2 linked regions of the Saccharobesus litoralis genome follow. The protein of the gene in region 1 interacts with the protein of each later gene in a pairwise test. Links are inferred from orthologs where the notes say so. Each region holds a gene or a part of one and is shown on either strand. Other genes may lie near its edges. The genes, in order: mrdA and C2869_RS08620.

Region 1 (16,141 bases):
AGTCTAACCCTGAGTGGGCTCAAACCACCTATAACGGTCAACCGGCACTACGTGAAACTGACACTTTTGATACCTTTATGGAATCAAGTTGGTACTACGCGCGTTACTGCTGTGCTAACGATGATACGCAAATGCTGGATCCAGCCGAAGCTAACTATTGGTTACCGGTTGATCAATATATTGGTGGTATCGAACACGCCATTTTACATTTATTGTATTCTCGTTTTTACCACAAGTTATTACGTGATGTTGGCTTAGTTGAGTCAGATGAACCGTTTAAACGTTTGCTTTGTCAAGGCATGGTGTTAGCGGAAACGTTTTATCGTGAAGATGCCAATGGCGGTAAAAGCTGGTATTCACCTGCCGATGTTGAAATAGAGCATGACGATAAAGGTGGTGTGAAAAGCGCAACATATGTACCAGATGGCCAACCTGTTATTCCGGCTGGCGTGACGAAAATGTCTAAGTCAAAGAATAATGGTATTGATCCGCAGTTAGTTATTGATAAATACGGCGCAGACACAGTTCGTTTGTTTATGATGTTTACCGCACCTCCGGAGCAAACATTAGAATGGTCTGATTCAGGCGTGGAAGGTGCCCATCGCTTTATTAAACGTTTATGGCGTTTAGCCTACGAGTTAAACCAAGCGGGAGATAAAGTTGAGCTGGACAAAGCGAGTTTAACCGGCGCGCAAAAAAACTTACGTCGCGAAGTACACAAAGCCATTGCTAAAGTGAGTGATGATGTTGGTCGTCGCCAAACGTTTAATACCGCTGTTGCGGCTATTATGGAGTTAATGAATAAGCTAATTAAAGCGCCATTAGCCCAAGCTCAAGACAGAGCCGTTATTCAAGAAGCGCTTGAAGCGGTAACCTTAATGCTTGCGCCAATCACTCCTCATTTATCGCATGCGTTATGGCAAGCTTTGGGTCAAACAACGGCAGTTGAAACAGCATCTTGGCCACAAGCTGACCAGTCAGCCATGGTTGAAGACGAGAAGCTGATTATTGTGCAAGTTAACGGTAAGTTGCGTGCAAAATTGACAGTGCCAGCTGACGCGAGCCAAGAGGCTGTTCAGGCATTAGCTGATGCAGAAGAAAACGTCACTAAATTTACCGAGGGTAAAACCGTACGTAAAGTGATTTATGTGCCGGGTAAATTATTAAATATTGTGGCTAACTAGTCATAGCAACGGAATACGCAGTGCTGAAATCGTTTCAAAAGAGCTTAACTAAACTCATTAGCCTAATCACGTTAATGAGTTTAGTGACTAGTTGTGGTTTTCAACTTCGTGGTAGTTATGAAGTACCGGCATTTTTAAAGAACATTTGTATGGATAGCCGGGGCGACAAACTATTGCGAGTTGAAGTGAAAGAGCAATTGGTAATCGGTGGTATCAATATTGATAATCCAGCGCTCTGCGCTCGCTTATCGATTATTGATGATAAATTAGAACGCCGAACCTTGTCTTTGTTTCCCAATGGTCAGGTTGCAGAATATGAACTTATTTATTCTGTAGTTTATCTCATCGAAATTGGCGAAAGTCAGCCACGACGTTTTTCGGTTGAAATTTTACGTGACTATCAAGATAACCCCGACGCGGTACTGGCTAAAAACCGCGAAATGAACTTAATTCTCAAGGAAATGCGTAAGGACGCTGCATCGCGGATTGTTAGGCAATTAGCCTCAATTCGCTACTAATTGTCAAATCGTTATGCGCATTTACCCTAATCAACTCGAACGCCACATACAGCAACCTTTACCTAACGTGATCATGGTATTTGGTGATGAGCCCTATCAGGTGCAGCAAGCGCTCGATACTTTGCGCCAAGTTGCCAAGCAACAAGGGTGTGAGGAACGCATTCGCTGGACACATGATAACCAGTTCAATTGGCAATTGTTAATGGACGAAGCGCAAGCTTTGTCGTTGTTTGCTATGCGTAAGTTGATTGAGTTGGAAATGCCGACAGCCAAACCCGGGCGCGATGGCAGTAAAATGCTACAGCAGTGGTGCGCTTTACCGGATAACGAGCATATTTTACTGTTGTGGGGCGGTAAGTTAGGCCAAGAGCAAACCAAGAGTAAATGGTTTAAAGAAGTCGACAAGCATGCTTGGTTTATTCCTGTGTATGATGTGGAAAAAGACAAGCTGCCTAATTGGTTGCGTCAACAGTGCCAACAGCAAGGCTTAAATATTACGGCTAATGCTATCGAATTGTTAGCGCACTTATTCGAAGGTAATTTACTCAGCGCTGCGCAAGAGATTACACGCTTGTCACTGTTATACCCAAACCAGCCGATCGATGTGGTTGAAATTGAACAAGTGGTGTCGGATCAATCTCGATTTACCGTTTTTCAATTAGTCGATGATCTATTGCTAGGTAATTTTGATCGTGCGAGTCATGTGTTGCAGCGTTTACAAGGTGAAGAGCTAGAGCCTGTAATTATTGCTTGGGCATTGCAAAAAGAAGCTGAAATTTTGGCTCAGTTAGTCGCAGCCCAGCAGGCAGGGCAAAGTATTGACGCTTTATTTAAATCCTTGCGAATTTGGCAACAGAAACAAGGCTTGTATCGTCAAGCTATGCAGCGTCTTAACAGCCAGAGTATCGAAATTATTCTGTCATCCTTGGCCCATTTTGATTTAAGTTATAAAACCAATGGCTTAAAGCATCCGTATACTATGTTGGCGCATTGTTGTGCCTTGTTTACGGGTGATCCAAGATTACAATCGTTAACCAAAACCATGGTTGCTTAGTTTTTAATGAATAAACCGACTTTGCTTTTTGGTGGCACATTTGACCCTATTCACAATGGTCATATTCAACCTATTTTGGAAATTCAGGAATGGCTAGGGGCAGACGAGATCCGTTTGATCCCGAATCGCATACCACCGCATAAAGCACGACCCGAAACGCAAGACCAGCATAGGGTGGCCATGTGCCAACAAGTGGCAGCTATGTATCCACAGTTTGTGGTGGATGATATCGAGCTAACAGCGCCGCGTATTTCGTATTCGTTTGATACCTTTGTTGAATTACGCCAGCGTTATACAACGACACCTTTGTGTTTTGTAATTGGTATGGATTCGTTAAACAGCATTCATACTTGGCACCGTTGGCAGGAATTATTGGATTATGTGCATTTGGTGGTGGCTGAGCGTGGTGGTTATCAAACTGAGCTGCACCCTGATGTACAGCTTTGGTTGGCAAAAAATCAAACAGAATCTTATAAATGCTTAGAAAATAACCTTTCAGGTAAGATCCTATTGGTGAATTCGACTAAGCTTAAAATATCGTCTTCGTATATTCGGCAACGCTTATCAAGTGGTTTAGATTGTCGTTGCTTGCTGCCGTATGCGGTACATGAATATATTGAAGAACATCATTTATATTTATCTTAGAGGAGAAAACTCGAATTGGAGACGCAACAGTTAATCGATTTTGCAGTCGACAAAATTGATGATCTTAAAGGTCGTGACGTAGAAGTAATCGATGTTAGCGACAAATCCAGCATTATGGACTTTATTATCGTCTGTTCAGGTAATTCAAAAACTCATGTTAAATCTATCGGACAACATGTCGCGACTGAGGCTAAGCATCAAGGGACACCCGCAATAGGTATTGAAGGCGCTGATTTTGGTGAGTGGGTGTTGGTTGATTTTGGCTCAATTGTCGTGCATGTTATGTTGGATGACACCCGCGAATTTTATCAAATTGAAAAGCTCTGGCAGTAGCAAGCGAAACGCTTAGCATTATGAAAATTCAAATGGTTGCGGTTGGCACAAAAATGCCAACTTGGGTTACACAAGGCTTTAATGAATATTTACGCCGTTTTCCTCGTGATTGTGAGTTGTTTCTTACAGAAATTGCTGCTGGCAAACGGGGTAAAAATGCCGACATCGCGCGCATTCTGGCGAAAGAGGGTGAGTCGACTTTGGCTGCCATCCCCAAAGGTAATCGTATTGTTACATTGGAAGTGACAGGTAAACCTTGGGATACCCATCAGCTAGCCAAACAGTTACAAGTCTGGCAACATGATGGTCGTGATGTTAGCTTGTTGATTGGTGGCCCTGAAGGATTAGCGCCAAGCTGCATTCAAGCTTCTGAACAAAAATGGTCATTGTCACCACTAACCTTACCTCATCCTTTGGTACGGGTTTTGGTTGCTGAAAGCTTGTATCGGGCTTGGAGCTTAAACAATAACCATCCTTATCACAGAGAATAATAAGAGCATTAATGAATGTGGGTTAAGCGCCGCGTAGCGATACGCGACCATACAGCTGAAGCGAATATGTTTGCCCGACGAGCACTTATTGCGCTCGCTGTGGTTTTGGCTATGGTGTTAACCTTACTCTCAAACTTGTATCATCTACAAGTGGAGAAGTTTAGTGATTACCAAACACGGGCTGATGGTAATCGCATTAAAGTCCAACCCGTGCCACCCAATCGGGGACTCATTTACGATACCAACGGTGTTTTACTGGCGGAAAACCATCCTGTTTACAGTTTAGAGATCGTCGCAGAAGACGTGAAAAACATAGATGGTTTATTAGCGCAAATTGAAGCGCTAATACCTGTCAGTCATGAGCAAAAGAAAAGTTTTTACCGTGCATTAAAACAAAATCGTCGGCGGCGTTTTAAACCGATTGCTTTAATCGAGCGACTCACGCCAGAAGAGGCCGCTATCATTGCGGTTAATCAGCATCAACTCGATGGTGTGGTGATCGACGCGCATTTAAAGCGTTTTTACCCGCATGGTGACTTGTTGACGCATGCATTGGGTTATGTCGCTAAAATTAACCCTAAAGATGCTGCGCGTATCGAAGCCAATAACGAAAAAGCTAATTACGCTGCTACGCGAGATATTGGTAAACAAGGGCTAGAAAAGTTTTATCAAAATATATTGCACGGCACGGTAGGCTATCGCAAAGTTGAAGTGAATAGTCGTGGGCGAGTTCTGCGGGAGATGGATTCGCAAGCGCCGATTCCTGGCAATGATTTGCGCTTACATTTGGATATCAGCCTGCAAAAATTAGCTCAGCAATTGTTGGCTGATAATCGTGGCGCGGTCGTCATGTTAGATGCGGTTAATAATGGCATTTTAGCGTTATATTCTAACCCGAGTTATGATCCTAATTTATTTGTACATGGTATTTCCGGTAAGGATTATAGGGCATTACTGCAATCTCCTGACCGGCCTTTAATTAATCGTGCGACTCAAGGTCAGTATCCACCGGCATCGACTATTAAACCGCTTATTGGTTTGTTGGGTCTTGAAAAAGGCTTAGTGACGGAACAAACCACAATGTGGGACCCTGGCTATTATCAAATTAAAGGTATTGAGCATAAATACCGAGATTGGAAAAAGTGGGGACATGGCCATGTTGATATACATAAGTCGATTGAGGAGTCTTGCGACACTTATTTTTATGATCTGGCGTTACGTTTAGGCATTGATGCTATTTCAGAGGAAATGGTCAAGTTTGGTTTTGGTGAAGCGACAGGGGTTGATATTTTTGAAGAATCATCCGCCAATATGCCAAGTCAACAATGGAAGCGTGCCCGTTACAATCAACCTTGGTATGCGGGTGATACTATTTCTATTGGTATTGGCCAAGGGTACTGGACATCGACACCATTACAACTCGCGTTAGCCACTAGTGTATTAGCTAACGAAGGTAATTTTAACGAACCGAAATTTTTAAAAGCGATTGAAAGTAATACCGGCACAATCGATTCACCAGCGCAAGATAGACCGCCTGTGGCTATACAAAATAAAGAAAATTGGCAGATTATCAAACGGGCTATGTATACCACAGTGCAAAAGGTGACAGGCACAGCACATAAAGCCTTTAAAGGCACAACCTATGATGCGGCGGGTAAAACAGGCACAGCACAAGTTATCTCAATTGCGCAAGATGCAGAGTATGACGAAACTAAAATCGCAGAGCGTCATCGAGACAATGCCTTATTTGTTGGCTTTGCGCCATATGATGAACCTAAAGTCGTAATTGCGGTCGTGGTGGAAAATGCTGGCGGCGGTAGTTCAAATGCCGCACCTGTTGCGCGCGCCATGATGGATGCTTATTTCGCTAGTAACCCTCTGGGTGAAAACCCAATGCAAGACTTACCTTTGGCTAGGGAGCCTTAATGCGTAACGAAAGTTCGAAAAATATTTGGCAAAGGTTGCATATCGATTTGCCCTTGCTCACGTCGTTGCTGGTATTGATGTCTGTTGGGTTGGCTGTCATTTACAGCGCGGGTGGCCAAGAAATGGCTTTGATTTATCGTCAAATCACACGTTTAGGTTTAGCTTTTGTGGTTATGTTAGTGGTGGCGCAAATACCGCCAAGTTTTTATCAACGCTGGGCGGTGCCGATCTTTTTATTGGGTTGCGGTATGCTTGTTGCCGTGCTGCTCGTTGGGGTGGTGGGAAAAGGGGCTCAGCGTTGGCTCGACTTAGGTTTTATGCGGTTTCAGCCTTCAGAGATAATGAAGCTAGGCGTACCTATTATGATTGCTTGGTATATTAGTCGTAAACCCATTCCCCCGACCTTGACAGATACCTTTATTGGCTTAGTTTTAGTTTTGCTGCCTACCTTGATGATAGCTAAACAACCGGATTTAGGCACGTCATTACTCATAGCGACATCCGGTTTATTTGTGTTGTTTTTGGCTGGACTTAGCTGGAAGTTAATTGGTGCGTTTGCAATATGTGTATCCGCTTTTATGCCAATTATGTGGTATTTCATTATGCACCCCTATCAAAAGCAGCGCGTACTGACCTTTCTTGATCCTGAATCGGATCCTTTAGGCTCAGGCTATCATATCATTCAATCGCAAATTGCCATTGGTTCCGGTGGCACGACAGGTAAAGGCTGGTTAGCAGGAACCCAATCGCAACTTGAGTTTTTACCCGAACGTCACACGGATTTTATTTTTGCTGTATTTAGTGAAGAGTTCGGTTTGTTTGGCATTTTGTTATTAATGGTTATCTATTTGTACATAGTTGGCCGCGGAATGATAATTGCCATGCGGGCGCAAGAGGCTTTCACTAAGCTATTAGCCGGTAGTATTACATTGACGTTTTTCGTGTATGTGTTTGTTAATATTGGTATGGTTTCGGGCATATTACCTGTGGTTGGCGTGCCACTGCCTTTAATTAGTTATGGCGGAACCTCAATGGTTACCTTATTAGCGGGCTTTGGTATTTTAATGGCGATCAGTACCCATAGGCGTTTTCTACGCGAATAGGGCGTTGCATGTGTTTATTCAAAGTTAATAAACAAATTGGCAGTTAACCTGCCATGCTGAGGGTCATCACTTAAATGACTTGTGTGAGTCGCGATTGGTGAATGTAACAAAGAGCCAGGGTAAATAACAAAACGATTGGGTTTGTATTCAATTGTGCCGATCCGTTCATATACCGTGTTACCACCATTAGTGTAGTTGGCTTCTGGTTCTCCGTACTTATCTACCCAGTTTTGTAAAGCTAACATATAGTCATGGGCTTGTTGCTCATTGAGTATATTTTCTTTATTTGTTTCTCTATGGCGATAAAAGCCTGTGCCTTCAAAATTTCCCTCATTGATATAATGCATGACAGCAAAATAGCCTGGTTCATAACTATCAAAATGAGGCCATCTTTGCAGGGTATTTAATTGGTTAGCGTCTTTAGTGAGTAGAGAATAGCGCGCGGTTTTTAAGCTTAAATTTAACTGCTGTGGAACTCTAAAAACCTGATAAAAAATCGGTACAATCTCAGGCAGTACTGAGTCAAGATAGTCACTATCTATTGGCGCTCGGACTCCTGCGTAATTGGAATCATTAGCATCAGTAAACTTCGCGCTTTGATTAATATTGGCGGTTAATTGATCTAAGCCCAGCATAAAATCATCAATAATCAATACGGGTGTTTTTTCTTGGCCGACTTGGATAAGTTGCACCTGACAATTGGGATTGAGTAGATAAGTCGCCATTTTGTTTATCTGTTGTATTGATAATTAAATTTAATTTATATTTAATTTAATTATTTCTCAAGTGAATCTTATTTTGAGTGAGCCGCCTTTAGTTAATTTGGCTAAGTCACTGAATATATGATGCGTAATGAGGTCATAAATGGTAGGTTATTTGCGTGATTAGTCGGCTTATTAAATCTATGATTAAACGAATTATTTTTTCTTCTTGTCTGTTGTTTTCTTGTTGTGCTTTGGCGCAATTTCCTAGCCAGCAAGAGTTTGCTGCGCAAACCGCTAAAAAATACCCAATTAGCGAAGATCATGTATCAAGCTTATTACAGCAAGCCAATAAAAACCAAAAGGTATTAGATGCGATCTCTAGGCCTTGGGAAGCCAAACCTTGGTACAAATATTGGCCAATCTTTTTAACTGAAAAACGGATTAAAGCCGGCGTTAAGTTTTGGTTAAAACACCAAACGACATTAGAGCGAGTCGAAAAAGAGTTGGGTGTTGATGCCGCTATTGTGGTCGCCATTATTGGGGTTGAAACGTTTTATGGTACATATAAAGGTAAGTATAAAGCGCTAGATAGTTTGTATACCTTAGGTTTTCATCATCAAGGGCGAGGCAAGTTTTTCCGTAAGCAGTTGGCTGAGTTAATGGTATTGTCCAATGAAGAACAATTGGATATTCATCAATTGTATGGTTCGTATGCTGGGGCAATGGGCTGGGGACAGTTTATTCCTTCTAGTTATCGCCATTACGCCATCGATTTTGATGGTGATAATAAACGAGATTTGTTTAACAACGAAGTCGACGCTATTGGCAGTGTTGGCAATTATTTTAAACAACACAAATGGCAATTTGGCGAGCCAGTCGCGTTTCCTGCCAAAGTAAAAGGCAATACTTATCAGACATTATTGCGTAAAAAGCTTAAACCAGTCGACAAGGTTGCAGCGATATTAGACAAGCAAGTTTATATTGAAGCTGATGTTAATACTCAAGCTAAAGGCCAGCTACTTGAACTGGAAACAGAAACGGGTGTAGAGCACTGGTTAACCTTGAATAACTTTTACGTGATTTCACGTTATAATCACAGCCCTTTATATTCCATGGCTGTTTATCAATTGAGTGAAAAAATCAAAGCCGCTAAGCAGCAAGTTAATATGACAGTGGCAGTACAACCGTAAATCATGACAGTAAACATTGTGTTTAACAGGCCGTGGCTTGTTAGTTTAATTTTGGCCGGTTGTGTTACGGCCTGTTCGTCAACCAAAAAAAGCCGCTATGCTTTGGAGCACGATTTAGCACCGACTCGTACTCCTACCGCAGAAGAAATGCAAAACCCAGAGGTTTACTATATGCCACCTAGTCGTGGCGGCAACCAGCCTGAATATCAAGTATTAGGTAAAACGTATCAAGTGCTGCCAAGTGCCGATGGGTTTGAACAGCAGGGTATCGCCAGTTGGTATGGTCGTAAATTTCATGGCCATTTAACATCCAATGGTGAAACCTACGATATGTTTGCCATGTCGGCTGCGCATAAAACCTTGCCGATCCCCGTGTTTGTTGAAGTGACCAATTTGGATAATGGCCGCAAAGCCATTGTTCGTGTCAATGATCGCGGGCCGTTTCATGAAGGGCGCATAATTGATTTGTCCTATTCTGCTGCCTATAAACTCGGCGTAACAGCATCTGGCACGGCTAATGTGAAAATTCGCACCTTAGCAACTACGCCTGGCGGTTATATATTGGTTGACTCAGCGCCGCAGCGAGAAGGCTTAGATAAAACCGCCTCGGCTTTGGCTTTGTTATTTCAGATGGATACTCAGGTGTTACAAGCTGAAGAAGAGTTTGATTTGCTAGTGGGGCCTTTTGCTGATGAAGAGCGGTTGCGCGAGACATTAGCTCATTTAACTATGAGTGGCTATCCAGCTAAACGCTATACTCAAACAAGCGAATTGACCAATAAAGAAGAGGTGAATTAAGCGTTCCATTCATAGACGTTATAAGCTGTTATTATTCGGTCTGTTAACTTTAGTTTCTTCGGTTTTTTAGGGGTGCTATCTGTTAACGAGATTTGTTACACTTTGGCACGTTATTTTTTCGCTTTTCCCAACAATTCTCAGAAAATTACCAATAATTATGAAAAATTTCCGTTTGGGCGTGCTATTCATTGCCAGTGTTTTTTCCGTCTCCGTATCTGCTATAACTCCGAATGCGCCAACAATTAACGCCAAAGGCCATTTATTAATTGACGCTTCAACAGGTAAAGTCTTGTCGGAAGACAATTCTGAAACTCAGTTGGCGCCAGCTAGCTTAACTAAAATGATGACCAGCTATATCATTGGCATGGAAATCAAAAAAGGCAATATTAGCCTAGAAGACCAAGTGACTATTAGTGAGAAAGCTTGGGCGAAAAATTTTCCTGATTCTTCAAAAATGTTTATCGAAGTCGGTAAACAAGTTTCAGTAGCGGATCTTAACCGCGGTATTATTATTCAGTCTGGTAATGATGCATGTGTTGCCATGGCTGAACATATTGCCGGTTCTGAATCGGCTTTTGCTGATTTAATGAATGCCTACGCAACAGAATTGGGCATGCACGGTTCTAACTTTGAAAATAGCCATGGTTTACCAGGCGCTAATCATTTTACTACACCTGTTGATATGGCGATTTTGGCTAAGGCGCTGATCAATGATGTGCCGGAAGAGTACGCTGTGTATAGTGAAAAATCTTTCACTTTTAATGGCATTAAGCAATATAACCGCAACTCATTACTTTGGGATAAAAGTATGAATGTGGACGGTATTAAAACCGGACATACGCAAGAAGCTGGCTATAGCTTAGTGTCATCGGCAACTAAAGGCGGCATGCGTTTAATTTCTGTGGTTATGGGCGCTAGTTCAGAGCGCGCACGTAAAACCGAAAGTAAAAAATTATTAAATTATGGTTTTCGTTTTTTCGAAACCATTACACCTTATAAAGCCGGTAAAAAGTTTGCTGATCAGAAAATTTGGTTAGGAGATAAGAAAACCGTGCGCTTAGGTATCAGTCAAGATACGCCAATTACTATTCCTCGTGGTAAACGTAAAGCATTACAAGCTAATTTAGAATTAGACAAAGCCTTAGAAGCGCCGCTGAAAAAAGGCACTGTAGTCGGTAAAGTCTATTTACAATTAGAAGGTGAAGATATTGCCAGCTATCCTTTAGTTGCGCTGGAATCGGTAGCCGAAGGCGGATTTTTCAGCCGTATGGTTGATAAAGTAAAAATGAGTTTTGCCGAATAAATTTGTTTTAGAACAATACATTAATTTAATCCATCGTTGAGAATGGCGGAGCGGTATCACGTTGCGCCATTTTTGGTTTTAAATTGAGATTAAAGTTGAGACCAGAGTTATTATGAAAACTAAATTCGATGAGTTATTAGAGTTTCCTTGTCGTTTCCCATTCAAAGTCGTCGGCTATACCGATCCCAAGCTTGTCGATAACATCATGTTAGTTTTACAGCAACATGCACCCGGTGAATATTCACCAAAAACGAAAGATAGTGGTAAGGGTACTTATCAGTCAGTTACTATAGACGTGACTGTAACAAGCAAAGAGCACGTCGAAACCCTATATCAAGCGTTATCAGAAATTGATGGCGTACGTATGGTTATGTAGTGCTTGTGGAAGAAATACCATTGTCATTAACCGATAACGTTATTATTCGCGATTTGGGTTTACGCGACTACGAACCCGTGTGGCAAGCCATGCAAGCTTTCACGGCTGAGCGTGATATTGACGCACAGGATGAGATTTGGTTTGTTGAGCACCCAAGCGTATTTACTCAAGGCCAAGCAGGTAAGCAAGAACACCTGTTAATGCCGGGCGATATTCCCGTCGTCAAAGTTGATCGCGGCGGCCAAGTTACCTATCACGGCCCCGGCCAGTTAGTGGCTTATGTATTGGTTAATATCAAACGTAAAAAAATGGGTGTGCGCCAATTAGTGACGGCGATTGAAAATGCCTTGGTGGCATTGCTTAAGCGTTATGATATTGCCGCTTACCCTAAAGCGGATGCGCCCGGTGTATACGTTGATGAAATGAAAATTGCGTCTTTAGGATTACGTATCCGCCGTGGTTGTTCATTTCATGGTTTAGCATTAAATGTAAATATGGATTTGTCGCCTTTTCAGCGTATTAATCCGTGTGGTTATCAAGGACTGCAAATGACGCAATGCGCTGATTTAGGTGGTCCACAAACCGTTGAGCAAACCAAAATAGAATTGCTTGATGAGTTGAAAGCGGTGTTGTCTTATCAGGCACACAGTATTGAAGCAGGAAATCCAATCAATGAATAAGATCCCACGCCCAGAAGTCGGCGAAAAATTACGTGACGAAGATAAAATGCGTCTGATCCCAGTTCAGGTTATCCCAACTGAGAAAGAAGACATGTTACGTAAGCCAGAATGGATCAAAATTAAATTACCACGCAGTACTGAGCGTATTGATGAAATTAAGAAAACCATGCGCAAAAACAATCTTCACTCAGTATGTGAAGAAGCGGCGTGTCCTAACTTAGCAGAATGTTTTAACCATGGTACGGCTACTTTCATGATATTAGGTGATATCTGTACTCGTCGTTGTCCATTCTGCGATGTGGCGCATGGTCGTCCGAAAGCACCAGATGCCCAAGAGCCTGAAAAGTTGGGTAAAACCATAGCGGAAATGAAGCTAAAATACGTGGTGATCACCTCAGTTGACCGTGATGATTTACGTGATGGTGGTGCGCAACATTTTGTTGATTGTATTAATGCTATTCGTAAATACAGCCCTAATATCCAAATTGAAGTATTAGTACCTGATTTTCGTGGCCGTATGGACAGAGCTTTAGAAATTTTAAATACGAGTCCGCCAGATGTATTTAACCATAACTTAGAAACCGCGCCACGCTTATATAAAATGGCTCGTCCTGGTGCAGATTATAAATGGTCACTTGAGTTATTACGTAAGTTTAAACAAGCCAACCCAGATGTACCGACTAAGTCGGGCTTGATGATGGGAATGGGTGAAACTAACGAAGAAATCGCTGAAGTTATGAAGGACTTGCGTGAACATAACGTTGATATGTTAACCTTAGGTCAATACCTACAACCGTCTAAGCATCACTTAAAAGTTGAACGTTATGTTCATCCTAAAGAGTTTGACGAGTTAAACGAATTAGCAGAAGAACTCGGCTTTAGCCATGCCGCTTGTGGCCCTATGGTGCGCTCTAGCTATCATGCTGATCGCCAAGCAGCCGGTGAAGAGGTTAAGTAAAACTCGACCGACATCAGTTAGATTAGTTGAAAAGAGGCTTTAAGCCTCTTTTTTTGATCTTGGTTGCTGATTTATTCGTATTTAATTCATCATTAGCACAAAATTAAAAACGACTATATGCGCCTATTACTATTCACTTTTGTTTTATTACTTTGCAGTTGTACGGGATTGCCAAACAATGTCACGCCAATTAACAACTTTCAACTGCAGCGATACCTAGGCACTTGGTATGAAATTGCGCGACTTGATCATTCGTTTGAGCGCGGTTTAAGTCAAGTTTCGGCAAGCTATAGTATGCGCAGCGATGGCGGTGTCAGGGTATTGAACAAAGGCTTTAACAGTGAAGATGGCCGTTGGCAACAAGCTGAAGGCAAAGCTTACTTTGTACAAGATGAGACAACAGGGCACCTTAAAGTGTCATTCTTTGGCCCATTTTACGCTAGCTATACCATTTTTGAATTAGACGCCAATTACCAAACTGCATTTGTTGCAGGCTATTCAAAAGACTATTTGTGGCTGTTGGCACGTACCCCACAAGTAGACGAGCGTACTAAGCAGAAGTTTATTCAGAATGCTAAAGATAAAGGTTTCGCTACAGAGCAGTTAATTTGGCTTAATTAATTTGCTTGGCAAATCTATGACTAAGTTATTGAGGCAAGGTTTGCCAACTGTCGATGGCTTGCTTGTTTTCGGCCAATGGATAGTAAAAATACTCAAACTCTTTGTTGTCGCGCATTTGTTGTAGGCCTTTTTCTAAAGCTTGTTGGATCTTGCGACTGTGTTTCGCTTTTTTCGAGACAATAAAATGGCGGCTATTGGGAAAGCGAATTTTAATATTACCAACCGGCACCATATTAAATTGGTCTTTACAGGTATACGTCATGCCCAATGCCGATTTCATCAATAATTCTGTAAGTACTATATCACCACGCCCCTTATCGGCTAATAAACAGAGTGAAGCATGTTGTGACACATTAGCTGCTTGTAATCCCAGTTTTTTTATCATCTGCCAATCTTGTCCCCAGCGCTCTGTGGTGAGAATGCGATACTTTTTTAACGCTTGGTTAATTGTTACGCCGTTGCTGATTAAAGTATTTAATGTTTGCTCGATAGTTTGTTTTTTGTGCTCAGGTACAAAAAAGCCTTTTACGAATACATTGGCAGGGTAGATAGGACTAATTTGATAAAACTTGCGAGTATCTATTTCCGGTTGCCAAATGGAGGTATACGGCATGGCGACTTGTCCGGAGTTGGCCGCAAACAAAGCGCGGCTGTAATTAGGCACAAATTTGTATTCAAAGCGATAATCTAAACCACCGAGATATAATGCTCGGCACATGATCAACATTTCCATGGTCGGGCGATTAAAGCCAGAATGGGCTAGCTCAGGTAACTGGTGGCAAAGGTGCTTTTTTCTTTGCTTTTCGAAAACATCAATACTGTCTTTAACCCCAGAAAGTTTGATGGTGATTGGCTGTTGGGCAAACGCTTTTTTATTACCCCATAAACTAAACAAGATAAGTGAAAGCGTTAACGTACATAAATATTTGATAAACAAGCGTTAACTCCAAATTGGCTCGCAACAGTATGGCCGCTAATTAACCTTAGCCTAGCTTTACCAATTTGGATAACTTTTAAGTATTTTGATGTGTGTTTACTTAAAAGCGAATCGCTGGGCGTTTAACTTTTGTTGGCTTGTTATTTTCTGATTTGCTGGTGGTTTTTGACTGGGTGCTGCTTGCTGATTTAGCTGTAGCGACTACGCCTGCTTCGCGTTCAACTTGAAAGGTTTCACCATCAAACTCGATGACATCACCATGGTAAATTTTTTTACGCTTTTGAGTTTCTAGTTCACCATTTACTAAGACGTAACCTTCGGCTATCACTAATTTCGCTTCGCCTCCTCCGGCGACCAAATTCTCGAATTTTAAAATTTTATAAAGTTCTACAGGTTCGCGATTGATATAGATAATTTGCATGATAGACAGAATGAAATGAAATTAATTGCCATTGTAGCGTGATTTTATGTATTGACCCAGCTAGAGTAAGATAATTCTGTCGTGAAAATGTTTCTAGTAAGCTTCAAGAACTATTAGTTTAAGACGATAAATAATGTAGGAAGACAGCGGCCTAAATTAATTTACAGAATTTGGTGGCTCGGCTCGGTAGCTTGGGACTTGGTTTAAAGATTAATAGGTTAGGTGCCACATATAAGGTGTAATTTTATGGATGAACGACGACTACGTGACCCTTCAATTCGCGAGTGGCTAATGTCACTCAATGAGATGCAGAAAATCGCCGCTAATGGTATTGAAACAGTTGGTTATGAATTGTCTTTTATACGTGGTCGCGGCGACGCTGCGTTAGCCGTGTATGTTTGTGATGACAATGTGGCGACCATTGATTGCGATGGTGAAATTAACTTTAATCCAGATATAGATCTACGTTGATGATGGCAAGATAAATTAAACGTGCCGATTTTTATTCATGAAAATCGGCAGATTTAAATTGATTCTTACCTTGTTGTTTAGCTTGATACAGGGCTTGGTCGGCAAGTTCACAAGTCTTAGCCGCTTGCGTATTGACGCTCGGTAGCTGGGCGCAAATGCCTATGCTGACACTGATATGTGAACACGTATCAGAAAAGTTATGTGGAATATTTTCCTGCTCTAGTAAATTAATCACGCGTTGGGCGACTTTTTCTGCGCCCTTATTGTCACAATCTGGCAAAATTATCGCAAACTCTTCTCCGCCTAATCTTGCAACCAAATCACTGGCACGAGCGACAGACGTTTGCAAGGTTCTAGCAACTTGGGTTAAGCATTCATCACCAGCACCATGACCATAATTATCGTTGTACGCTTTAAAGTTATCGATA
Region 2 (16,463 bases), 2.5 Mb from region 1 along the record:
ATCATCACTTGCTTAACTGGAATATCAAGGATCGCCACTAAACGCTTAATGTTATTGATGCTTTCCGTTGTATCACGCAATAATAAAGTATTTGTTCGTTCGTCCACTGACAAACTGCCGCGCTCTGACAGCATCGCGCTTTTACCTTTTAATAAACTAGCTATTTCAAGCGCTTTAGCATAGTTAACCTGTAAGTACTCTGTGTACAGTGGCGCTAGCTCTGCTACTTGCTTTTTGGCTTGTAATTCACGCGCCTCACGAGCAGCAATTTCATCACCTGGGGCGACAAGCAAAATATTACCTTCCATTCGCTTATCTAAGCCTTTGATCTTTAAAATAATATCAAGCGCTTGGTCCCAAGGCACGCCGTCTAAGCGCAATGTAATATTACCTGCCACTGAATCACTAGTAACTAGGTTAAAGCCGTTGTAATCCGCAATAATCTGTAAAACCGTTCTAACAGGAATATCTTGGAAGTTTAACGATATTGGATCACCTTCAAATTGCTCTGAGCCAATGATACCGCCTTCCATTTTGTCTTCGGTGACTTCAATGGTGAATATATTTTCTAATTGCTGGTATTGGTATTTAAATGGGCGGTTAGTGGTAATTTCAATGCGGGTTAATGCACCATCTTTAAAGGTTTCTAAACTATCGACAACGGTACCGAAGTCCGTAACGTCCATCTTATAAAGTAAATCGGGGAGAATATCCGTATTATGGAAGTCGATAATGACTTTCTCATTCTTTTCAATAACATCGACTGCCGCCATGTTATCTTCTAAAAAGACCAGAACGCGACCACTGTCTTGCATACCGTGGCGAAAATCCATGGCTTGAATTTTGTTTAAATACTCTACCGTGTCTTTAGATGTTGTTTTTTCAAATGACGCGTTATCAGAAACATGAACAAAGTAACGTTCCCCCTCAAGGCGGGTCTGATAAACTTTTAAGGCATCAAGTAGTATCTTAATGCGCACGGTTTCATCTTCAAATGACGTCTTTATATTTTCTACGCCAGCAATATTGACTGGCACTTCAGTTAAATAACTCTCAAAGTCGGCATTTTTTATTTCTACTTCAATACGTGCAGGATTACTAAATACTTGAACTTTAGGCTCGGCTTCTAGTTCTTGGTCGAACACGAATTCAAGCTCAGTCTCACCTGCCACCACTGGGTTGTAGCGAATCTCATATAATACTGACAACGCATACGCCTGCAACGGCAGTAAGGCCAATCCGCAAACCGCTACACACTTAATTAACGCTGTTCTGACAGACGTTATCCAATTTATCATTTTATTTAGCTTCCTAAATCAGTATCGTCCGCCATGGCAAGATTGGCACCGCGAACTTCCCAGCAACCTGTACCATCTGGGATCATTTCTTCTAATTCTATTTTTTCAGTCGTGACTGCAACTATCCGCCCGTGATACAAGCCCATATAACTTCCGGGGCGAACACGAAATAAAGCGCCGTCGGCCGCTTCGATTAAGCCCCACAGTGCACCATCTGTACCTAGTGTGCCACGCATGCGTAAATTATCTAACGGGTATTTTTCTAATGGTTGTTTATTACGAGCAAAATTAGGCTGTAAACAATCTCGTGACTGCTCCATTTGCTCTTGAATTAATTCAGGTTCAGGTTCAACAAATGGACTACGTAAACCACTAACTGAATATTCAAAACTTTCAAATGCCTCAACCTTAGGTATGGGTTCAATACTGGTTCGCGCAGAATTTTTTACTTGTTGCGTAAACTCTTGAATGTCCGCCATATCGTCACCACAGGCGCTCAACAACCCTATTGTAGTCAATAAGACAGAGAGTTTCTTTATCATTTTTTACCCTCTGACTCTTGTTCGACATTTTCTTTATAACGATAAGTTTTGGCCAGCAAGTTTAGCTGCAGCGTTTCACCTTTTTGTACTTTAATATTAAAGTCATGCAATGTGACGATCCGTGGTAAAGCGGCCACTCGCCCCAAAAACTCGCCAAACTCATGATAACCACCAATAACTTCTAATCTTAGCGGTAATTCAGTATAAAACTTTTGCTCTAATTCATTTTCCCAATTAATCTTGGTAAAGGTTAAACCGCTAGTGGTACCAACAAAACTGACATCATCCAGTAATCCCGGCGTTTCATGCTCTGTAGGAAGGCGCTTAAGTAGCTGGGCGAATTCAAGTTCCATTTCATCTAACTGAGCTTTGTAGGCATCTGCGTTAACCGCAACATGGTACTTACTTGAAAACTCTTGGCGCAAACTCACTTCTTGCTTTTGCGCATTATCATAAGCTTCTATTTGATCACTAATAAATAACTGGTAGTAACCAACAGCAGTAACAATAGCCAATACCACAGCGAAAATAATCTTAATCGGCAGCGGTAAACTACCGAGATCATTGGCATCAATTTCTAAATTATTTAAATCACTGAGATCTAAGTTTTTCCAATCGATATTTTTTAAGTCCATTAGCTACCTCCTTTTTTGTCAGTAGCTTGTGCACCCGCAGTTTGGTTAACGGGTTTGACTTTCATCGACATTTGAAAATCACTCAGAATACGCGGTTCGACTTGCGCGGCAACAATAGAGTTTAATATGGGATCGCCCAATAACCATGACGATTCAATTTTGCGCAGCATGTTCGACAAACGGTTATTCGATTCGCTTTTGCCTTTTACCGTTACCGAGGCATCACGTTTTTCCAATTCAGTCAGATAAATACCTGGTGGCACCACCTTAACTAATTCATCAAGGATCTGCGCACCCAAATTTCGGTTCCGTTGCAGGTCAGCAATCAAGCCCATACGCTTTTCTAAATCGGCTCGCTTAGCTTTTAATTCTTTTATTTCTTCAATTTTGGTATTCAGCACGGCAATTTCATTGCGAATATACTGGTTACGTTTGTTTTGTTGTTCAATTTGACCAGAATAAAATGAGCTAATCAGCATGCCAATCACAATAACAATCACGGCTGTTACGGCTAACACGGCAACAAATTGCTTCTGCTTGAGCTCTCTTGCTTCTTCTCGCCAAGGTAGCAGGTTTATATGTGGCATGGATTAAAACTCCTTAAAGCCAAACCTGCCGCAATCATATAAGCACTTGCGCCTTGTTCTAATGTTGTGCTGTCGATTTTGCCTGAAATATCCATACCAGCAAACGGGTTTGCAACCACAACATGCACACCTAACTCATCTTCAATTACTTGCTTCATACCTTCAAGCATGGCCGTACCACCAGACAGTACCAAATAGTCTAGCTTGTTATTACCGCTTGAGGTTAAAAACATTTGAATGGCTCGCCGTATTTGCTGAATAACCGATGTTTGAAACGGAGCCAACACTTCAAAAGTGTAGTTAGGCGGTAAATCGCCATTTTTCTTAGCCAGCTCAGCTTCATCAAAACTTTTATTATAGTAATTAACAATGTTTTTCGTATATTGTTCGCCACCAAAATTTTGGTCTCGAGTATATATGGCTTCACCATCTTCTAACACTGTCATTAGGGTCATGTTTGCCCCCATATCAACAATGCCGACCAGCTTATTGGCCGCATCATCTGGCAATTGCGCATAAATTAAATCAGCAGAACGAGACAAGGCATAAGACTCAACATCAATCACCTTAGCCGTGAACCCTGCAGCCTCAATTGCCGCCACACGAGCTTGGACACTATCATTACGGGCTGCACTCAATAACACATTCACTTTAGACGGGTCAGCTTCATTGACTTCAAGCCGCTCAAAATCTAAGCTAACCTCTTCTAATGGATAGGGGATAAGTGAGTCTGCTTCAACTTCAATCTGACTTTCCATTTCATCTTCAGTCAGATTAACATCCATATAAATGGTTTTAGTTATAACTGTTGAACCAGACACAGCAGCAGCCGCTAATTTAATATTTTTAGGAAAGTGTTTACGTAACTTGCCTATTGCTTTCCCTAAGGCTTCAATATCTTGAATTTCTCTTTCATTGATAATGCCTTTGGGAATGGGTTCTTGTACGGCTTGGATCAAACGCACAGTTTCACCGTCCTGTTCAAGCAAGACTGCTTTAACAGCATAAGAACCTATATCTATGCCAACCATAGTGGTGTTACTTTGGCTAAAAAACGAAGAAAGCATGTTGTCGCTCGATCGGAATTATTATTTTTTAATGATTCTATTCAATTTAGACACCAGTGTGACAAAATACACCTCTGGGTATATTAACCCTAGCATGGACTATAGCGAGTATTAAATTTTTGTTCCACATTTTTTAATCTAGAGTGAACGAGTGAAGAGATTTTTTAAAGTAATCCTGTACTTAGGCTTGTTTGGCGTTGTTTCAGGTGTCGCCACTGTCGCAGGTATTTATTATTACATCAAGGATGAATTGCCATCGGTTGAAGTGCTGCAAGATGTTCGTTTGCAAACACCTATGCGGGTTTACACATCCGATGGTAAGTTAATCTCGCAATTTGGTGAGAAAAAGCGCATCCCTATTACATTACAGCAAACGCCTGATCATTTTATCAAAGCTTTACTGGCCGCTGAAGACTCGCGCTTTTATGAACATCCTGGAGTCGACTTTGTCGGCTTAGTTCGTTCAGCTGTTGCTGTCGTCGCTGCCGGAGGTCGTCGCACACAAGGCGCTAGTACATTAACTATGCAGCTAGCCCGTAACTTTTTCTTAACCCGTGAAAAAACCTATATTCGTAAAATCAAAGAGATCTTTATCGCTTTTCATATTGAGAGCCTATTAAGTAAAGACGAAATTTTAACCCTGTATTTAAATAAAAATGAATTAGGTAATCGAGCATTTGGTTTTGGTGCAGTTGCCGAGGTGTTATACGGCAAAACCATTGAGCAAGTGACAATACCAGAGTCAGCAATGATGGTCGGCTTGTTAAAAGCCCCTTCCAAGTACAACCCATTACGTCGCCCAATTTTAGCTAAACAGCGTCGCGATACGGTTTTATGGCGCATGAAAGAAGAAAAGTATTTAAGCGAGTCTGAATATCAAGCTGCTATCAATACGCCTTTAACGGCAAAATTTCATGGTGCGCAAATCGAAGTCGACGCGCCTTATATAGCTGAAATGGTACGCCAGCATATGGTACAAACCTATGGTGACGAAGCCTATACGGGCGGTTATCAAGTTTATACGACTATTTCATCTCGCTCTCAACAAGCCGCCCAGCACGCTCTCAGGCTAAATACACACGCTTACGATGAAAGACACGGCTATCGTTATGACGAAATTGAACAACTATGGCAACCATTAGAGCCAAAACAGTCTTTAACTGATGATAAACCTGCCATCAATAGTGAAACAATCAATGAAGCTAATGAACAAACACTGACAACTCAAGCTGTAGAATCAGATGTTGCAGAAGAAGACCCCACTTGGAGTCATGATGAGCTCCAAAACAAACTAAAAACCTTACCTGAGTTTGGCTTAATTAAAAATGCGGTTGTCATGAGTATTGATACAGAAAACGACAGCTTTACTTTTATCGACCAAGATAAACAAATAAGCCAAGTCAGTTGGCACGATGCTAAATGGGCGCGCCCTTATATCAGCGATACCATGCAAGGCAAAGAGCCAAACTCAATACAAGATGTGGTGCAAGTTGGGCAATTAATTAAAGTTCGCCGCAATCAAAACAATGATGGTTGGCGCTTGGCACAATTACCTGATGTTGCCGCGGCATTAGTCTCGTTAGATCCAGATAATGGCGCTGTTCGCGCATTAATTGGTGGTTATGATTTCCGTATGAGTGAGTACAACCGTGTCACGCAGGCTAAACGACAAGTTGGCTCGAATATCAAACCTTTTATTTATTCAGCAGCCCTAGAAAATGGTTTTACATTAGCCAGCATTATTAATGATGCGCCAATTAATCAATGGGATCGCAGTCAAGGCATTACTTGGCGTCCGAAAAACTCGCCACCTGTCTATGATGGCCCGATTCGCATGCGTCGTGCCTTAGCTGAATCTAAAAACGTCGTTTCGGTTCGCTTATTACGCAGTGTCGGCATAAACAAAGTCGTCGAACAACTCGCTAAATTTGGCTTTGATCCGAATGATATCCCGCGCGCCGAATCTATTGCCTTGGGCTCTGCTTCATTTACGCCATTAGAAGTCGCAACGGCCTATACCACATTTGCCAATGGCGGCCATCTTGTCACGCCGTATGTGATTGAAACCATTAACAATGAAGCAGGCGATACCATTTGGCAAGCCAACCCACCTTTAGCCTGCTTAGCTTGCCGATTAGAAGCCGAAGAACAAGCTGCGTTTGAACGCCAATTGGCAGCAGAACTGAGTGTTGAATTAAATGATGAACTAGGTGGTGAGTTAAACAATGAATTGGCTAATGAGTCACCCGACAATCAATACGCTAGTTTAGGCCAAGAAGTCCCCGAATATTTACAAGCCAAGCAAGTGATTAGTGAGCAAAACGCATTCTTAATTGCCGAAGCGATGAAAAGTACGATATGGGGCGGTGGTAGTTGGCGGCATAAAACCGGCTGGAATGGCACCGCTTGGCGCGCTCAAAAATTAAAACGGCGTGATATAGGCGGTAAAACCGGTACCACTAATGATGCTAAAGACGCATGGTTTAGCGGCTTTACCCCACAAGAGGTTATCACCAGTTGGGTCGGGTTTGATGATCACACTCGAGTGTTAGGCAAAACCAAATACAACAATAACTTAGGCAAAGATCAAATATTTGGTACTGAATTTGGTGCTAAAACCGCTTTACCCGCTTGGATCGACTACGCGCAAGTGGCTTTAGACGGCGTGCCTAAATCAGCGAAGCAAGCGCCTGCCAACATCATCACGGTTAGGATCGATCAAGAAACCGGTAAACTATCATCAAAAACGGATCATTCATCGCGCTTTGAGTACTTTATTGAAGGCACTGAACCGCATGAGTTTATTGATAACTCACCTTCCCCTGATGTGCTAACCGCTGAACTAGACGGTGAAGTTAGCGAAGCGGTTGAAGAAGGTATTTTCTAAGAACTTACGGTTTTCAATCTATCAAATAAAAAAAGGCGGTTAACTTATAGTCAAAGCTATCAGGTTTTAGGGGAAGCCGTCAAAGCTACCGCGTCCTGCTCACGCCCCTTACCTGCATCTATGCAGGCAAGCTTCGAGACCCCATAAGCATATGCTCTATTATGTGATTGGGGTGAGTAAGCGCTGACAATGAACCATAAAACCTGATCGCTTTGACTATATCAAATAAAAAAGGCGGTTAACTTAGTAAGTTAACCGCCTTTTTTTAAATCAGCTCTAACACCCAATTTATATCTGTTTCATAAAAACTTTCGATTTACGTTGAAAGTTATACATCTGCTGCTTACCTTCTGGTAAACGGCTAATCGGTTGTTCAACAAATCCTTGCTCAATAAACCAATGGGCAGATACCGTGGTTAAGACAAATATTGACTCTAATCCTTGTTTTTTCGCTTCGGCTTCCATCGAGTCCAATAAACGCTGCCCTCGATTACCACCACGATATTCAGGATGGATCACCACACAAGCCACTTCTCCAGTTTTCGCTTCAGGGTATGGATATAAAGCTGCGCAGGCGATAATCACATCTTCCTTTTTAATCACGGTAAACTGTGAAATTTCATTTTCCAGTAATTCGCGAGAACGTTTAACTAAAGTGCCATTTTCTTCAAGCGGTGCAATTAAATCGAGAATACCACCAACATCATCAATCGACGCGACACTGATCCGCTCACGATAATCTTTCGATACCATGGTACCGGCACCATCACGGGTAAACAGCTCTTGTAATAATGCCGTTTCGCTGGAAAAGCTAACACTGTGACAACGTTCAACACCCGCTTTACTGCAATTTAAAATAGCACGTAATAGCACACGTTGTGGGTGTGGCGTATCTTGATTAAGCAAACGATGCACAGTATTTAAATCACAACTACGGATCAACTCGCCAGCGGAATCAATTAAGCCATTAAATTCAGAAAAGGTGATCAGTTTATCGGCTTTTAACGCATTGGCGGTTTGTGTAGCTACATCTTCCAACGATAAGTTAAACACCTCACCGGTCGATGAGTAACCTAATGTCGAGATAAGTACAATGGATTCATCCTTAAGTTGCCTAGAAATGCCCTCACTATCAACTCGTCTTACTTCCCCCGTGTGTTTGTAATCAACACCATTTAACACGCCAATAGGTTTAGCAATAACAAAGTTGCCGCTACTGACCCGTATTTGCGCACCATGCATGGGCGAGTTGATTAACCCCATGGTTAATAAAGACTCGATATGAATACGCAACGAGCCTGTGGCATCTATCACCGCCGATAATGACTCTGTATCCGTGATGCGAATATTGTGTTCAATCTTTTGCTCTAGGCCGCGCTGCTCGAGTCGAGCATCAATTTGCGGTCTAGCACCATGAATTAACACTAGCTTAACGCCAAGGCTACGCAGTAAGGCAATATCGTGAATGATGTTAGAAAAATTAGGGTGTTGCACCGCTTCACCACCAAACATCATCACAAAGGTCTTACCCCTGTGGGCATTGATATAAGGTGCGGCATTTCTAAACCATTTAACGTAGTTTTGGTCGGCGTTTTCCATCATGATTTGCAAGCTTTATTAAAACTGAGTATGACAACTGAATTAGTCGTCGATAGATATAAATAGGGCGATATAAAAACATCGCCCTTATAACATTACTGAAATAGAGTGTGCAGGTCTAGCAATAAGCCTTAGCTACCTACATTGTACTCCATTGCGATCTCATCTTCTGGATCTTTACCTGGGCTTTGCTCGCTGTCTTCAATGATATTCTCAGCCAGTGAATCTTTATCAATCTTAGCAAAACCAAGTTTAGTGAAATAGTCTGGCTCGTAGGTTAATACAATCACTTTTTGTAGTTCAATTGAGTGAGCAAATTCCAGTAAATATTGCACCATAGCGCGACCTTGGCCTTTATTATGGAAATCTTGGTCAACCACAATTGAACGAATTTCTGCTAAGCCCGTTTGGTAGATATATAACGACGCACTACCAACCACTTGACCATCCACTTCAGCCACGACAAAGTTTTGAATATCATGGATTATATTGTCGCGTGAACGGTGTAAGATCTCGCCTTTATCAGCCCAGAAGTTAACAAGCGTAAAAATACGATCAACATCAGACATGCGCGCACGACGTACAGAAAGTGCGGCGGCTCGTTGCGCATTCAAGCGTTGCTTAACTTGCTTTAATGCAGTTTGAATTTGTTGTTTACCCGGTGCGCCAATGACATTAGCGCTTAACGTGCCGTTTTCACCCTGCACATTTTCTAAGGCTTTTTGCACTTGCACACGTGACGTACCACCTAGGGCTTCACGCTTATCTAAACAAGATTCGATTGATAAATACTGATATACATCGTTTTCGATCTTATCGCTGAACTCTTGTAACTGCGCTAATGTGAAGTCTTCTAGGGCGTGACCAGCATCAATCGCTGCTAATACCGCTTCACCAACAATATGGTGCGCTTCACGGAATGGAATATCTTTACCCACAAGGTAGTCAGCTAACTCAGTCGCATTCGAGTAACCTTGCTGAGCAGCCGCCAGTGTACGAGAGCGATTCACTTTTAAGCCATCGGCCACTAATACCGCCATTTGCATGACTTCTAACCATGTATCTAGTGCATCGAATAAGCCTTCTTTATCTTCTTGCATATCTTTGTTGTATGCTAAAGGTAAGGCTTTCATTGTGACTAACATACCAGATAATGAGCCGACAACACGACCCGCTTTACCACGAATTAACTCACAGGCATCTGGGTTTTTCTTTTGTGGCATCAATGATGAACCTGAGCTCACTAAGTCGCTCATTTCCACAAAGCCAGCTTCACCCGAGTTGTAGAAGATTAAGTCTTCAGCGAAACGCGACATATGCATCATGCTGATACTAGCGGTTGATAATAACTCGATTACGTGGTCACGATCCGAAACCGCATCTAAGCTGTTTAATGTCGCACAGCGGAAACCTAGGTTTTGTGCTAAGTTTTCACGATCGATTGGGTAAGCTGTACCCGCTAATGCACCTGAGCCTAATGGCGAAGTATCGGCACGGTATAAAGCGTCTTTTAAACGACCGATATCACGGTTGAACATTTCAACGTAAGCTAAACACCAGTGACCAAATGTCACAGGTTGTGCGCGTTGTAAGTGAGTGTAGCCTGGTAAAACTGTGTCTTTTTCACGCTCGGCTAACTCAGTCATGGCTTGTTGTAAGTTAACTAATGCCAGCAATAACTCGCCGCCAGTCTCTTTACACCAAAGTTTCAGGTCAGTTGCCACTTGGTCATTACGACTACGACCTGTGTGTAACTTTTTACCTAAATCGCCGGTTGCTTCAATTAATTTACCTTCAACCCAGCTGTGAATATCTTCAGCGTCTGAAGTTAAAATTTGTTTTGGATCTTGCTCAACCGAGTCTTTTAATTCGTTAAGCGCTTTATGCAGATCTTGTAATTCTTGCTGGCTTAATACACCAACCTGACTTAAGGCTTCAGCCCACGCCATAGAACCAACAATATCTTGCACGGCCATACGGTAATCTACCGGCAGTGAATCATTAAATTTCTTAAACTGTGCGCTTGCCGCTTCTTTAAAACGACCACCCCATAATGCCATGTTAGATCTCCTCGCATAAAAGGTAATGCTGGGCTTATCGGCTTTGATAAACCCTTAAATTTGGTTGAGCTTATTGCTTTTCTCACTCGACAATCAAGCTACAAAGCAAAGCAATAAACTCAGTTGAATAAATGGTAAAAAATCCTCTAGAGCAAACGCGCTAGAGGATTTAAGTTATTTAACCCGAAACAAATAGGCTAAATAGCCTGCAAAGTCGCCGCAAGCGACGACCTACAAATTATTTGCTTGCTTTGTTCAAAGCACCGATCCGGCTTGAAAGACTGAATAAACGAATAAAGCCTTCTGCGTCTTTTTGGTTGTAAACTTCGTCTTCACCGAAAGTTGAGAACTCTTCGTTATACAAGCTGTTTGGTGAACGACGTTGGATAACAGTACAGTTACCTTTGTATAAACGTACGACGATATCACCTGTGATTTCTTCAGCGAATGAAGCAGCAGCCGCTAATAAAGACTTAGATAGTGGCGTGAACCAACGGCCGTCATAAATCACGTGAGAGAATTCAAGACCAACTTGCTCACGGAACTTAAGTGAGTTTTTATCTAATACCATACACTCAAGCGCTTTATAGGCTTTCATTAATACAGTACCGCCTGGAGTTTCATAACAACCACGCGACTTCATGCCCACTAAACGGTTTTCTACGATGTCGATACGACCTACACCATGCGCTGCCGCTTTTTCGTTTAAGTAAACTAGAGACTCATGCGCCGATAACTTTTGACCATCAACGGCAACTAACTCACCTTTATCGAAACTTAATTCGATGGTAGCTGACTCGTCCGGAGCATCCATAGGATCAACCGTCATGGTCCAGATGCCTTTAGACGGCTCGTTCCATGGATCTTCAATTTCACCACCTTCGTGTGAAATGTGCCATGCGTTAGCATCACGGCTGTAAATCTTAGTTAATGAAGCAGAACAAGGAATGTTACGCTCTGCTAAGTAGTTAAGTAAGTCTTCACGAGAACGCATGTCCCACTCACGCCATGGCGCAATCACTTTTAATTGTGGCGCTAGCGCAGCGAAACAAGATTCGAAACGAACTTGGTCGTTACCTTTACCTGTACAACCGTGACAAACTGCATCAGCACCTACTTTAAGCGCAACTTCAACGTGCGCCTTAGCGATAACTGGGCGAGCCATTGACGTACCTAATAGGTATTCACCTTCATATACCGCACCCGTCTTAACGATTGGGAAGATATAGTCTTTAACAAATTCTTCTTTAAGATCAACAACGTGACATTCGCTAGCGCCTGAAGCGATGGCTTTTTCAACAATGCCTTCTAACTCGTCTTCGCCTTGACCAACATCAGCACAGAAAGCCACAACTTCACAACCATTGTAGTTTTCTTTTAACCAAGGAATGATAGCCGAAGTATCTAAACCACCTGAGTAGGCGAGTACAACCTTTTTGATATCTGACATGAAATTACTCTCTTTGTAGGTCGGGTTTTAACCCGACATTACCTTTTACATTATCGGGCAACAATTGCCCGACCTACAAGGATGTAGGAAATGCCGAAAATGTATGGAACAATTTTTCGGCGACCTACAATAAATACAATTATTTTAGCAGTGTCATTAACACGGCGTTTTGCGCATGCATACGATTTTCCGCTTGCGCCATTAAGATAGATTGCTCACTATCAACCACTTCATCAGTCACTTCAATACCGCGGTAAACCGGCTGACAGTGCATAAAGAATTTAGCACCTAAGTCACTCATTAACTTACCTGTAGTCTGATATGGCGCAAAAATTTGCTTGATGTCGTCAATCGACTTGCTGTCACCCATGGAGATCCAAGTATCATTATAAATCGCATCGACCCCTTTAGCCGCCGCAACATCATTACTGATAATAATTTCACCACCGTTTTTAGCGGCTAATTGCTGAGCAAGCTGAACAATTTGCGCGTCTGGACTATAGCCAACTGGTGTAACAGATACCACTTTCAAACCTAAAATAGCGCCAGCCAGCATGAGAGAATGAGTGACATTATTGCCATCACCAATATAAGCCAACGAGGCGCCTTCTAAACTATTACCTCGCGCTTCATACAAAGCTTGGTAATCGGCAATCGCCTGACATGGGTGATATAAATCACATAGCGAATTAACAACCGGCACGCTCGCAAATTCAGCTAACTCAGTTAAGGTATTGTGACTAAATACACGCGCAACAATACAATCAACCCAGCAAGATAAATTCAAGGCAAAATCTTTAACAGACTCACGCTTACCTAAGGCACCATTTTGTTGGTCAAGATAAACTGAGTGGCCACCCATTTTGGCAATACCCACATCAAAACTGACTCGGGTACGCAAAGATGGCTTTTCATAAATAGTGGCGACTGATTTACCCGCTAATGCTTGCGAATATTTACCCGGATTCTGCTTATGATCCGCTGCCAATTTAACTAAATCTAAAATCTGCTCTTTGCTTAGATCTTTAGTTGATAAAAAGTTTTCCATTTCGCTACCTGTTTTGACGAGCCAAAGCCTTTGGCTATTCAGCTACAACTGTGGTGCCGCAATCTTTGCTAGCTAACCACTGTGAAATAAGTTTGGGTTCACGCCAGTTTAAAATACCAATTGGCGCTTGTAGGGTTTTAGCCGTAGTTAATGCCGTATTAACTTTAACCACCATGCCATCAGTGATAACACCTTCAGCGATCAATTGATCGGCAACATCACGCGTCATGGTTGGGATAACTTGTTTATCACCATCCAAAATACCATCAACGTCTGATAACAAAACCAACTGGCCATTTAAAATCTTGGCGATGGCTTCTGCCGCTTGGTCGGCATTAACATTAAGTAATTGCCCGTCAGCAGTTGCGCCAATTGAACTCACTAGAGGTAAGTAACCACCCGCTAACAAATGCTGGATAAGACCAGCTGAACCTTGCGCGACCTCACCAACGCACCCTAAGTCAGGATCATTGACCTGACATTGAATATCAGCACCATCCGCTAAACAAACACCTACCGGCTTAGCACCCACTTCGATACCCACAGCCACCATTTGCTTGTTAGCTGTCCCCGCTAAACCACCAACCACGTAGGGCATGTGTTCAGTTGGGGTAATACGTAAACCGTCTTTCTTTTCGCTTTTGTGACCTAAATCAGCCAAGAGCTTTTGCACCAAAGCACCGCCGCCATGGACCACAACCACTGGCTGACTTTGACTAATTTGATCTAATTCTTTTAAAAAAGCGCGTAAACAGTCGGCGTTTTCTAATAACGCACCGCCGACTTTAATCACTAAGGTTTTTACTGCTGAGGTCATTAAATAAGACCTTTGCTTGATGCATAACCAAAACGTAAATTAGCACACTGCATGGCTTGGCCTGCGGCACCTTTTAATAGGTTATCGATAGCCGATACAACCACTAAGTAACCAGTTTGCGGGTCAAGCTGCCAATGAAGATCAACAAAAGGTGTACCTTCAACATCAGCAATTGATGGCCAGCTTTGACGTAAACGCACAATCGACTTACCTTCATATGCGCTCGCATAGGCTGCGTTTACTTGATTTTCACTAATGCCTTCACGTAATTTCAAGGTAATAGTCGCTAAAATACCACGCTTAAAGTTACCTAAATGCGGCGTAAAAATAACCGGATGGTCTAAATGTTCAGCAATTTCAGGCTGGTGTCTGTGACCTAATACGCCGTAAGGGTTTAAGCTAACTTCACAATAGCTAGACGTTAAGCTAGCACGACGGCCTGCCCCCGATACACCACTGGTTGCATTGATAATAGGCAGTACATTTGAATCAATAAGATCCGCTTCTTGTAACGGCTTAAGTGCTGACAAAGACGCTGTAGGGTAACAACCTGGTACTGCAACAATATCGGCCTTACGAATGGCTTCGTGGTTCCACTCAGCTAAACCATATACAGCTTGCTGTAATAACTCTGGGTATTTGTGGTCGAAACCATAGTATTTTTTGATTACATTTAAATCAGATAAACGATAAGCACCTGATAAATCAAAAACAACTGCACCGTGATGACGTGCTTGTGCTACCCATTCAACACTCGCTGCATGTGGTGTACATAAAAACACCGCATCACACTCAGACACAATTTTGCCAATTTGACTTTCGGCAATTGGGATCAAAGTGCGATCAATCTGATAAGCAAACTGGCCGTGAATAGAAGAGAACGGCTTGTATGCGTCTGCGCTATTTTCTGATACGTACAGACCCGCAATTTGAAACTGTGGATGTTTATGAACTAATGCAGCTAATTCTGCACCTGTATAACCACTTGCACCAACAATCGAAACTCTAATCATCTTCTGCTTCAATCCTTATTTTGACCCAATTTTACAACTTAACTACCTTAGCTAAGTAAATGGCCGACTATTTTGAAAAACCGCATATTCTAGCAGCGCAAAATAAAAAAGCGATGAATATTTGGCCAATTAAAAATATGAGTATTAAAAACGACAAAAGGAAAGCCTTTACGGGCTTTCCTCCACTTTTGTTAGTCTAGATCTAAATGAATTTTTATTCAATAAAAATGAATAAAAATTTAAATTAAATGCATTTTTATCTCTAAACTAATGAATCTAGCGCTTGCTTCACATCTTCAACAAGCTCATCGCCATCTTCAATACCAACCGAGAAACGCATCAAGGTTTGGCTAATACCTGCCTTTGCTTGCGCTTCGGCATCCATAGCAGCATGGGTCATAGTGGATGGATGACAAACTAAGCTTTCTGTACCGCCTAACGATTCAGCTAATGAAAAGTGCTCTAACGCATCAATAAATTGCGTAACTTGCTCTACACCACCTTTAAGTTCAAAACTTAACATGGCGCCAAAACCATGCTGTTGTTCTTTGGCAATTTCATGCCCTGGATGGCTTGGTAAACTTGGGTGATACACAGTATCAACTGCGGCATGACCATCTAATAATGCCACCAGTTTATTGGCATTTTCTTGATGCTGACGCATACGAGGCACTAATGTACGCACACCACGCAAGGTTAAATAGCTGTCAAATGCACCGCCAGTAATTCCGATACAGTTTGCCCACCAAGCTAGTTCTTCACCTAACTCTTTGGTTTTGGTAATTAATGCCCCAGAAACCACATCTGAATGACCATTGATATATTTAGTTGCTGAATGCACAACAATATCGGCACCTAAAGTTAATGGTTGTTGACACACTGGCGTTAAGAAAGTGTTATCAACGGCAACTAATGCGCCTTGTGCTTTAGCTTGAGCACAGATTTTTTTAAGATCAACAATGCGTAATAAAGGGTTACTTGGCGTTTCAACCCAAATTAATTTTGGCTTAGCGGCAATCGCGGCATCTAACTCAGCTTGGTTAGTCATGTTGATAACTTTTAATTTAAAGTTACCTTTGTCCGCTAAATTAACGAATAAGCGATAACTACCACCATAGCAGTCATGCGGTACCACTAATAGATCGTCAGGGCTAAGTAATTGCAAAGCAAGGTTGATCGCAGCCGTACCCGTAGCGGTAACAATTCCATGCTCGCCTTGCTCAAGCTCTGCTAAGGTTTCCGCTAAAATATCGCGAGTCGGGTTACCACAGCGGCTATAATCGTATGGGCCTTTTTTATCAAAGCCAGCGAAGGCGTAAGTCGAAGACAAATAAATGGGCGGCACAACCGCAGCGTAATTTTTATCGCTTTCAATACCACCGCGTACCGCGATAGTTGCTAGAGTTTTCTTGCTCATGGGATCCTACTAGGAGTTTTCAGACGTCTATACGGCCAGAATT

The links.
Region 2: the proteins of mrdA (region 1) and C2869_RS08620 interact in binary tests that used the Escherichia coli proteins (3 or more experiments, as listed by UniProt). The link is inferred for Saccharobesus litoralis from one-to-one orthologs.

Annotation. Positions count from the first base shown.
Region 1 is NZ_CP026604.1:4,908,432-4,924,572, reverse strand. The notes cover bases 3,745-6,695. They hold mrdA (penicillin-binding protein 2), read left to right. Parts: upstream 3,745-4,240; coding sequence 4,241-6,151; downstream 6,152-6,695. Other genes in these bases: rodA (rod shape-determining protein RodA), read left to right, coding at 6,151-6,695; rlmH (23S rRNA (pseudouridine(1915)-N(3))-methyltransferase RlmH), read left to right, coding at 3,755-4,225. Also shown: leuS (leucine--tRNA ligase), read left to right, coding at 1-1,184; C2869_RS18545 (LPS-assembly lipoprotein LptE), read left to right, coding at 1,205-1,702; holA (DNA polymerase III subunit delta), read left to right, coding at 1,716-2,756; nadD (nicotinate-nucleotide adenylyltransferase), read left to right, coding at 2,763-3,401; rsfS (ribosome silencing factor), read left to right, coding at 3,417-3,734; more of rodA, read left to right, coding at 6,696-7,254; C2869_RS18510 (DUF6445 family protein), read right to left, coding at 7,269-7,979; mltB (lytic murein transglycosylase B), read left to right, coding at 8,159-9,148; C2869_RS23050 (septal ring lytic transglycosylase RlpA family protein), read left to right, coding at 9,152-9,946; C2869_RS18495 (serine hydrolase), read left to right, coding at 10,104-11,249; DUF493 family protein YbeD, read left to right, coding at 11,359-11,625; lipoyl(octanoyl) transferase LipB, read left to right, coding at 11,640-12,305; lipA (lipoyl synthase), read left to right, coding at 12,298-13,263; C2869_RS18475 (lipocalin family protein), read left to right, coding at 13,381-13,884; C2869_RS18470 (hypothetical protein), read right to left, coding at 13,910-14,821; C2869_RS18465 (RNA-binding S4 domain-containing protein), read right to left, coding at 14,922-15,242; and 2 more genes. UniProt on the Escherichia coli protein: Catalyzes cross-linking of the peptidoglycan cell wall. Responsible for the determination of the rod shape of the cell. Is probably required for lateral peptidoglycan synthesis and maintenance of the correct diameter during lateral and centripetal growth.
Region 2 is NZ_CP026604.1:2,455,505-2,471,967, reverse strand. Bases 3,944-7,216 are described here. They hold C2869_RS08620 (penicillin-binding protein 1A), read left to right. Parts: upstream 3,944-4,280; coding sequence 4,281-7,016; downstream 7,017-7,216. Other genes in these bases: C2869_RS08625 (pilus assembly protein PilM), read right to left, coding at 3,944-4,129. Outside these bases: C2869_RS08645 (type IV pilus secretin PilQ), read right to left, coding at 1-1,298; C2869_RS08640 (pilus assembly protein PilP), read right to left, coding at 1,304-1,840; C2869_RS08635 (type IV pilus inner membrane component PilO), read right to left, coding at 1,837-2,475; C2869_RS08630 (PilN domain-containing protein), read right to left, coding at 2,475-3,062; more of C2869_RS08625, read right to left, coding at 3,050-3,943; argA (amino-acid N-acetyltransferase), read right to left, coding at 7,305-8,615; argH (argininosuccinate lyase), read right to left, coding at 8,747-10,675; C2869_RS08605 (argininosuccinate synthase), read right to left, coding at 10,914-12,125; C2869_RS08600 (ornithine carbamoyltransferase), read right to left, coding at 12,265-13,173; argB (acetylglutamate kinase), read right to left, coding at 13,208-13,990; argC (N-acetyl-gamma-glutamyl-phosphate reductase), read right to left, coding at 13,990-15,003; metB (cystathionine gamma-synthase), read right to left, coding at 15,266-16,420. UniProt on the Escherichia coli protein: Cell wall formation. Synthesis of cross-linked peptidoglycan from the lipid intermediates.